DNA from 2 places in the Rhodococcus mengyinensis genome. Region 1 is predicted to be linked to the other one. Evidence: riboswitches for the same ligand, from Rfam matches in the RefSeq annotation. Region 1 holds a riboswitch; the other holds the start of a gene.
What was found. Region 1 has a riboswitch for cyclic di-AMP ahead of ACNJ7E_RS05300 (transglycosylase family protein). Riboswitches for the same ligand answer to the same signal wherever they lie in the genome.
Positions count from the first base shown of each region.

Region 2: linked by a shared signal. The riboswitch ahead of ACNJ7E_RS40765 (NlpC/P60 family protein) and the one ahead of ACNJ7E_RS05300 (transglycosylase family protein) in region 1 are both predicted to bind cyclic di-AMP.

Region 1 covers NZ_JBLWIT010000038.1:115,774-119,168, forward strand. The annotation lists gene ACNJ7E_RS05275 (MFS transporter) at 1-11, shown strand, start outside; gene ACNJ7E_RS05280 (DUF2771 domain-containing protein) at 18-503, shown strand; gene ACNJ7E_RS05285 (cold-shock protein) at 564-974, opposite strand; gene ACNJ7E_RS05290 (hypothetical protein) at 1,128-1,367, shown strand; gene ACNJ7E_RS05295 (YccF domain-containing protein) at 1,398-1,775, shown strand; cyclic di-AMP (ydaO/yuaA leader) riboswitch at 2,010-2,223, shown strand; gene ACNJ7E_RS05300 (transglycosylase family protein) at 2,232-2,813, shown strand; gene ACNJ7E_RS05305 (hypothetical protein) at 2,881-3,069, opposite strand; gene ACNJ7E_RS05310 (helicase-associated domain-containing protein) at 3,130-3,395, shown strand, end outside.
Region 2 covers NZ_JBLWIT010000154.1:127,309-130,703, reverse strand. The annotation lists gene ACNJ7E_RS40770 (DEDD exonuclease domain-containing protein) at 1-1,282, opposite strand, end outside; cyclic di-AMP (ydaO/yuaA leader) riboswitch at 1,740-1,904, shown strand; gene ACNJ7E_RS40765 (NlpC/P60 family protein) at 1,919-2,464, shown strand; gene ACNJ7E_RS40760 (C40 family peptidase) at 2,845-3,395, shown strand, end outside.

The sequences.
Region 1 (3,395 bases):
ATGTGACGTAAGTGAGAATGCAGGCGCGAACCAAGAAGATCCTGGCACTGATCGTGGTGGGGCTGATGGTGGTCCTGGTGGCCTTCGTCGGAGTCCTGTACGCACTGGTCCGCAACTCCTCGCCCCGCCTGCCCGAGATCACCGCCTTCGCGCACAACCGGGCCGAGCAGATCCCCCCGCTGGCGTACTGCAACCTGTATCTCGAGGACTGCACGACCGGCGACCTCGCCGAACTCGACGTGCCACCCGGCTCCTCGCTGCAGCTGTCGCTGCCACAGGAGATCGTCGACGCGCCGTGGCGCATGCTCGTCGTCTACCAGGACGCGTCGGGGCAGGTCCTCGTCCAGGAACAGGCTCACCGCGCCGGTGAGACCCGCGCCGTGACCGTGCCCTCCTCGGAAGACCTGCAGCTGGCCGGCGTCGAGATCCAGCTGCCGTCCGCCGTCATCGACGAGCAGGGGCTCACGCAGGCCCGGGCAGCCTGGTCGATCAAGACCGCCTGACACGACACACGAAGAAGGCCCCTGCGCCGAAGCGCAGGGGCCTTCCCGTTGTCCGTCGAATCAGCTGTCGAGCTCGCGCGCGACGGCGCGGACCACCTCGGAGATGCGCTGGGCGGTCTTGCGGTCCGGGTACTTGCCCTTGCGCAGATCGGGCTGGACCTTCGCCTCGAGCAGCGTGATCATGTCCTCGACCATGCCGTGGAGTTCGTCCGGCGTGTGCTTCTTGGCGGACGGCTCCTTGCGTGCGGCGTTCTGACGCAGCGACGGCGCCGGGTCGAGCACCTTCAGGCTCAGAGCCTGGGGGCCGCGTCGACCGGCGGCCATGCCGAACTCGACGCGCTGACCGGCCTTGAGGCCCTCGACGCCCTCGGGAAGAGCGGACGAACGCACGTAGACGTCCTCCCCCTCCTCCTGCGACAGAAAGCCGAAGCCCTTTTCGACGTCGTACCACTTCACCTTGCCGGTCGGCACCGCGTTCACCCGCTCATCACTTGGAGTGCAGTTGGTTGCACTTGGTATGCAAAACAGCGCGCCCCACCTCTGGTGCGGGACGCGCAGTGCCCACAGTCTACCTTGCAGAGACCCCCTCCGGCATCCGGGTTTCCAGGCACTATCGTTGCTGGTGTGGCCCACGAACCGACTCCTTCGAGCACTCCTCAGACACCCCGGAGGGGCGACGGACTCCTGCGCGTCGCACTCGCCCTCTTCGCGGTCGGCTTCGTCGCGATCGTGGCGATCTTCCTGACCCCGGTGCTCTCCGATTCCGAACCGGGCCTCGTTCTCTATCTCATCGCCCTCGCGTGCCCGATCGGATTCCTCCTCGGAATCGTCGCGGCACTGAGGCAGGGCAGACGCTCGCGCTGACACACCCGACCACCGACCGATGGGACGATCATGAGAATTCTGCTCAACATCATCTGGCTGATCTTCGGCGGTCTGTGGCTGGCGCTGGGGTACTTCGTCGCCGGAATCCTGTGCTGCATCCTGATCATCACGATCCCGTTCGGCATCGCGTCGTTCCGGGTCGGCGTCTACGCGCTGTGGCCGTTCGGGAAGACCGTGGTCGACAAGCCGACGGCCGGTGTGGCCTCGCTGATCGGCAACGTCATCTGGTTCGTCATCGCCGGTCTGTGGCTCGCGATCGGGCACGTCGTCACGGCAATCGCCATGGCGATCACGATCATCGGGATCCCCCTCGCGGTCGCAAATCTGAAGATGATCCCCATCTCGCTCATGCCCCTCGGCAAGGACATCATCGACGCTCCCCAGTGATGTGAGCTTACTCACATAACGGCCCGGTAACGGAAGGGCAACGGCTCGGCGATACGCACGTCTTGTCGCCACTAGCTGGGAAGAGTTCCTGCGCGCCCAATGAGGCCCCGCAACAGGCGAAGACACTCCGCGTTATCAAATGGTGACACTGCGGCCTCGGCCCGTTACCGTCGTCACCGGCCGAGGAAACATCGGCCACATCCGGCCCGCCGCGCCAAACCTCGTCCCGCGGGTACCGGAGTCCCGACGAAGCATTCCAGGGACGAGGACGGGGGACCCAAAGTCCTCCAGGGAACGCAAGTTCTCAGACGGACACCGGCCCGAATGTGCCTCGCACACTCGGATCTTGGGGTGAAGCCAGACCCTCTCCAGCCAGGAGAGGCGAGGCCGGGCGACCTCTCAGCCCGAACCCGACAGCTGACCTCGCAGGCGCGTGTGGAGAGGATCTCGACCACTATGAGCGGACGCCATCGCAAGCCCACCACCACCGGCCGCACCGTCGCCAAGGTCGCCGTCACCGGCGCCATCATGGGCGTCGCCGGAGCCGCCTTCTCGGGCACCGCGAACGCGGCACCCGACTCCGACTGGGACCGCCTCGCGCAGTGCGAGTCCGGCGGAAACTGGGGAATCAACACCGGAAACGGCTTCCAGGGCGGACTCCAGTTCTCCCCGAGCACCTGGAACGCACACGGTGGCACCCAGTACGCAGCCACCGCCAACCAGGCCTCGCGTGAAGAGCAGATCGTCGTCGCCGAGAAGGTCCTCGACTCCCAGGGCTGGGGCGCATGGCCGTCCTGCTCCTCGAGCCTCGGCCTGAGCAGCGCACCCACCCAGCGCACCGCCCCCGCAACCGTGCCCGAGGCCCCCGCGGCGCCGGCACTCCCCGACCTCACGGGCGGCGTCCCCAGCACCAACGGCACCTCGCAGTACGCCGGTGTCGTCGACAGCGCGATCGAGGCCGTCAAGGCCCAGGGCATCGCGATCGATCCCCAGATCCTGCAGCTCATCGACGCGAACAAGGGACTGCTCCCGCAGTAATCCCCCGCGATTCACAGAAGAGGGGCCCTGCACCGATCCGGTGCAGGGCCCCTCTTGTGTCGTCGGGTCAGCGGTTGATCACGGTGTGCGGATGCGCGTACGGCAGCGAGTCCGCCGGCAGCGGGAACTCGGTGTCCTCGCCGAACGGGGACAATCCGCCCGCACGGCTCGACGACAGTTCGGTCACGGCGCTATCTCCATCGGCGGTTTCGGGCCACCCTGGATCCACGTACTGCTTCTTCGAATTGTTAGCCACGGTGCCATTTTGACAGGAGCATTCGGCGACGTACAGCCCAGGTCTCTAATCTGATAGTCGATGACCGACACCGACGACGCCACCGCGAGCACCAACGGCACCGCTGCCTCCCCGCGCGGCGCCGCGACCCTCGCGGACTGGCTGGCCGCGCGCAGCGACGCCGAACTGACGGATCTGCTCCGCAAGCGACCCGACCTGGCGGTTCCACCGCCTGCCACGATCGTCGTCCTCGCCGGCCGCGCCGAACAGCGGGCATCGGTGGCCCGCGCGGCCGACAACCTGACGTCGCTGGACTTCGGCATCCTCGAACTGCTGGCGCTCGAACG
Region 2 (3,395 bases), on a different contig from region 1:
ACAACTCGCCGGCGGCCAGCTCCTCCACCCGTGCGCGCATGCGCTGCAGCGGGGCGTCGTCCAGGCCGCGCAGGAACTGCCGGAAGAGTGCCGGCCCGGGACGGTAGGCGTCCTCCGTGGCGCGGTCGTGGACGGACGCCGGGCAGCCTCCGAGCTCGCGGGGTGGGCACTGCGGACCGTGCTCCCTTCCCTTCGGGATGCGGCTCGTGCAGGTGCGGAGAATGCAGTACTCGGCGAGGACGTCGGCGACGTCGACGGCGGTCGAGCGGGACCGGAACGGACCGAGCGAGTCGGCGGTCGGGGTACGCACCACCGACAGCCGGGGGAAGGCCTCCACGGTGAGCGTGATCCACCACCCGCGTTTCGGGTATTTGGACCTCCGGTTGTACGGCGGCGTGTGCGCGGCGAGCAGCCGGAGCTCGCGCACACCCGCCTCGAGTGCATGCGCGCACTCGACGTGGTCGATCCGGGTGCTCAAGGCCACCATCTCCTTCATCCGGCCACGCGTCTCCGAGCCGGTGAAGTAGTTGCGCACCCGCCGGCGCAGATCGGTCGCCGTGCCGACGTACAGGACCTCGTCGGACGGTCCGCGGAACAGGTACACGCCCGGAGCGTGGGGGAGATGGCTGGCGAGCGTCCGTTTCGCCCGCTGGTGCGAGGAGACGTCGGGAAGGTAGTCGACGAGCTCGGTGAGACTGTGCACCCCTTGATTGCCGACCCTCGCGATGAGGGCGTGCAGGACGTCGACGGTGGCCCGGGCGTCGTCGAGTGCCCGGTGGGTCGGAGTGGTCCCGACGTCGAACAGCCGGGCCAGCGACGACAGCTTGACGGACGGCGCTTCGTCGCGGCTGAGGACGCGCCGGGCCAGTTTGACGGTGCAGAGCACGGTGAACTTGGGCCAGGGGGTGTCGGTGGCGGACGCGGCGGCCTTGAGGAAGCCCGTGTCGAACGGGGCGTTGTGCGCGACGAGCACCGCGCCGCGTGCGAACTCCAGGAACGCCGGCAGCACTCGCTCGATCCGCGGGGCGTCGATCACCATGGCGGTGGTGATGCCGGTGATCTCCACGATGTGCGGGGGGATGGACCGTCCCGGGTCGACGAGAGTGGCCATTTCGGCGATCACCTCGCCACCGCGGATCTTCACCGCGCCGATCTCGGTGATGGCGTCCTCGCCCGGCCGCGCTCCCGTGGTCTCGAGGTCGACCACCACGAACGTGGTGTCCCGCAGTGGGGTGTCGAGTTCGTCGAATCTCAGCTGTTCGGGTACACCGGGGACGCTCACGGCTCAGAGCGTATGGACGGGCACCGACAGAACCGCCCGGAGAGCCCGGAGAGACGAGGATCACACTGACCGTCTCGGGCGGCGGTCGCGGGCGGTGCGCGGGTCGCGCGCGCGGCCGCGAACGAGGTGTTCGGACGGGGCGGGGACCGGTACCGGCGGATCGGGCGCGTGTCGCGGGTGCGGTCCGCGGCACCCCGGTTGAACAGCAGGAACGCTGACCGGGAGAAAATCGGGGAGTCGTCAGGCTTCGCGAAATGCCCACTCCCGCTGTCGAAAAGAGATCGGAAACAAACCGCCTGTTATCCGGTCGTTACCGAATGTGGGTATCGCGCGCCCGCAAAGCCGGAATCGGCCCAAACGGACACTTTCCGCGTGTTCCGGTCGACATCGGGGTATTCCATTTCGTAACCTTCCTGAGACCTAGCGGAGTCTCGCAGCCCCAACACCGGGGCAGCATCGCTAGTCACCGCCTAATCGGCCACTCGCGAGAGCGGTCGTACCGGGAACCCAAGTTTCTACTGGGGTGAATCCCGCCGGGACGTCCTCACGCACCGGTGGGTAGGGCTGATCTTCCCAGCCCGAACCCGTCAGCTAACTCGGTCGGCGGATGAATGGAAGAAACGGAGTACCCCTTTCGTGGCGTCACAAGTTTCCAAGCGGAATGTGCGACGGGCAGTCGTCGCCGGCGCGCTCGCAGTCGGAGCGCTCACCGCGACCGCGGCCCCCGCGGCCGCAGATCCCGTCACCATCCCCGGAGTCGGAACCTTCGAGATCCCGGGTGTCGTCATCCCGCAGATCCCCGGTGTCCCGAACCTGCCCGCGCCCCCGGCGCCGGCCGGCACCGCAGGTGACAAGGCCGTTCAGGCCGCACAGACCAAGCTCGGCTCGCCGTACGTCTACGGCGCCGCCGGCCCCAACTCGTTCGACTGCTCCGGTCTGGTGCAGTGGGCGTTCAAGCAGGCCGGACTGAACCTGCCGCGCACCAGCTACGCGCAGGCGGCGGCAGGCGCTCCCGTGTCGCAGTCCGATCTCCGCCCCGGCGACGTCGTCTCCTTCTACGGCGGATCGCACTCGGGCATCTACGCCGGCAACGGCAACGTGATCCACGCCTCCACCGAGGGTCAGCCCGTCAAGTTGGCGCCCATCGCGTCCATGCCTTTCGACGGCGCACGCCGCTACTGATCCACACGCGAGGCGAGGCATCCACCGAGTCGAGGGCGGGGATGCACGGGGTAGCTTCGTAGGATCTCGCACGACCACCGAGGGTGGGTTCGAATCACGATTCGAACCCACCCTCGATGTCGTTGCGCCCCAGGCAGACAGCGTGTCGTTCACCCGTCGGGTGGTCCCCGCCACCTCGTTCGTGACATAGGTGGACACAAACGTATGCCATTCCGTAACCTATCCGAGACCTTGCGAAGTCTTGTCGCGCCAACCGGGCGGCAACGCGGGTCACCACCTCTTCGGCACTCCACGGTCGCATCGGCCGAGGAAATCCCTGAGCCGCGCCTCGGACACCCGGCCCGGCTGGTGGAGAGCGACGATCGGAGAACTGCATTTCCGTGGCCTCACACAAGATGAAGCGCTCCCTGGGCAGCGTGCTGACCGCCGGCGTGCTGTCGGTGGCCCTCGTGTCGCTGCCGGCGATCCAGGCGGGCGCAGACCCGGTGACCACCAACCCGACCGACGCGCTGACGAAGCTCGGTGACCTGTCCCGGCAGTCCGAGCAGACGTCGGAGGCACTCCACAACGCGCAGATCGATCTCGCGGCCAAGCAGTCGGCGCAACGCGACGCCGACGCGCAGCTCGCAACGGACCAGGGTGTGCTCGACGCCGCCAACGCGCGCGTCGCCGTCTTCCAGCCGGTGGTGAACAAGCTCGCCACCGCCAATTACCAGGGTGCACGGACCAATCGCCTCTTCGCCGTGATGGTGAGCGATTCGCCGCAGCAGCTCCTGGACCAGATGTCCGCCCTGGACGCCATCTCCAACGACACCCGCAATCAGGTCGCGCAGTTCCAGTCGGCCACGTCGGAAGCCACGAAGGCCGCCGAGGCGTCGAAGAAGTCCGCCGATGCCGCACGGTCCGCGACCGAGCAGGCCAAAGCGGTGAG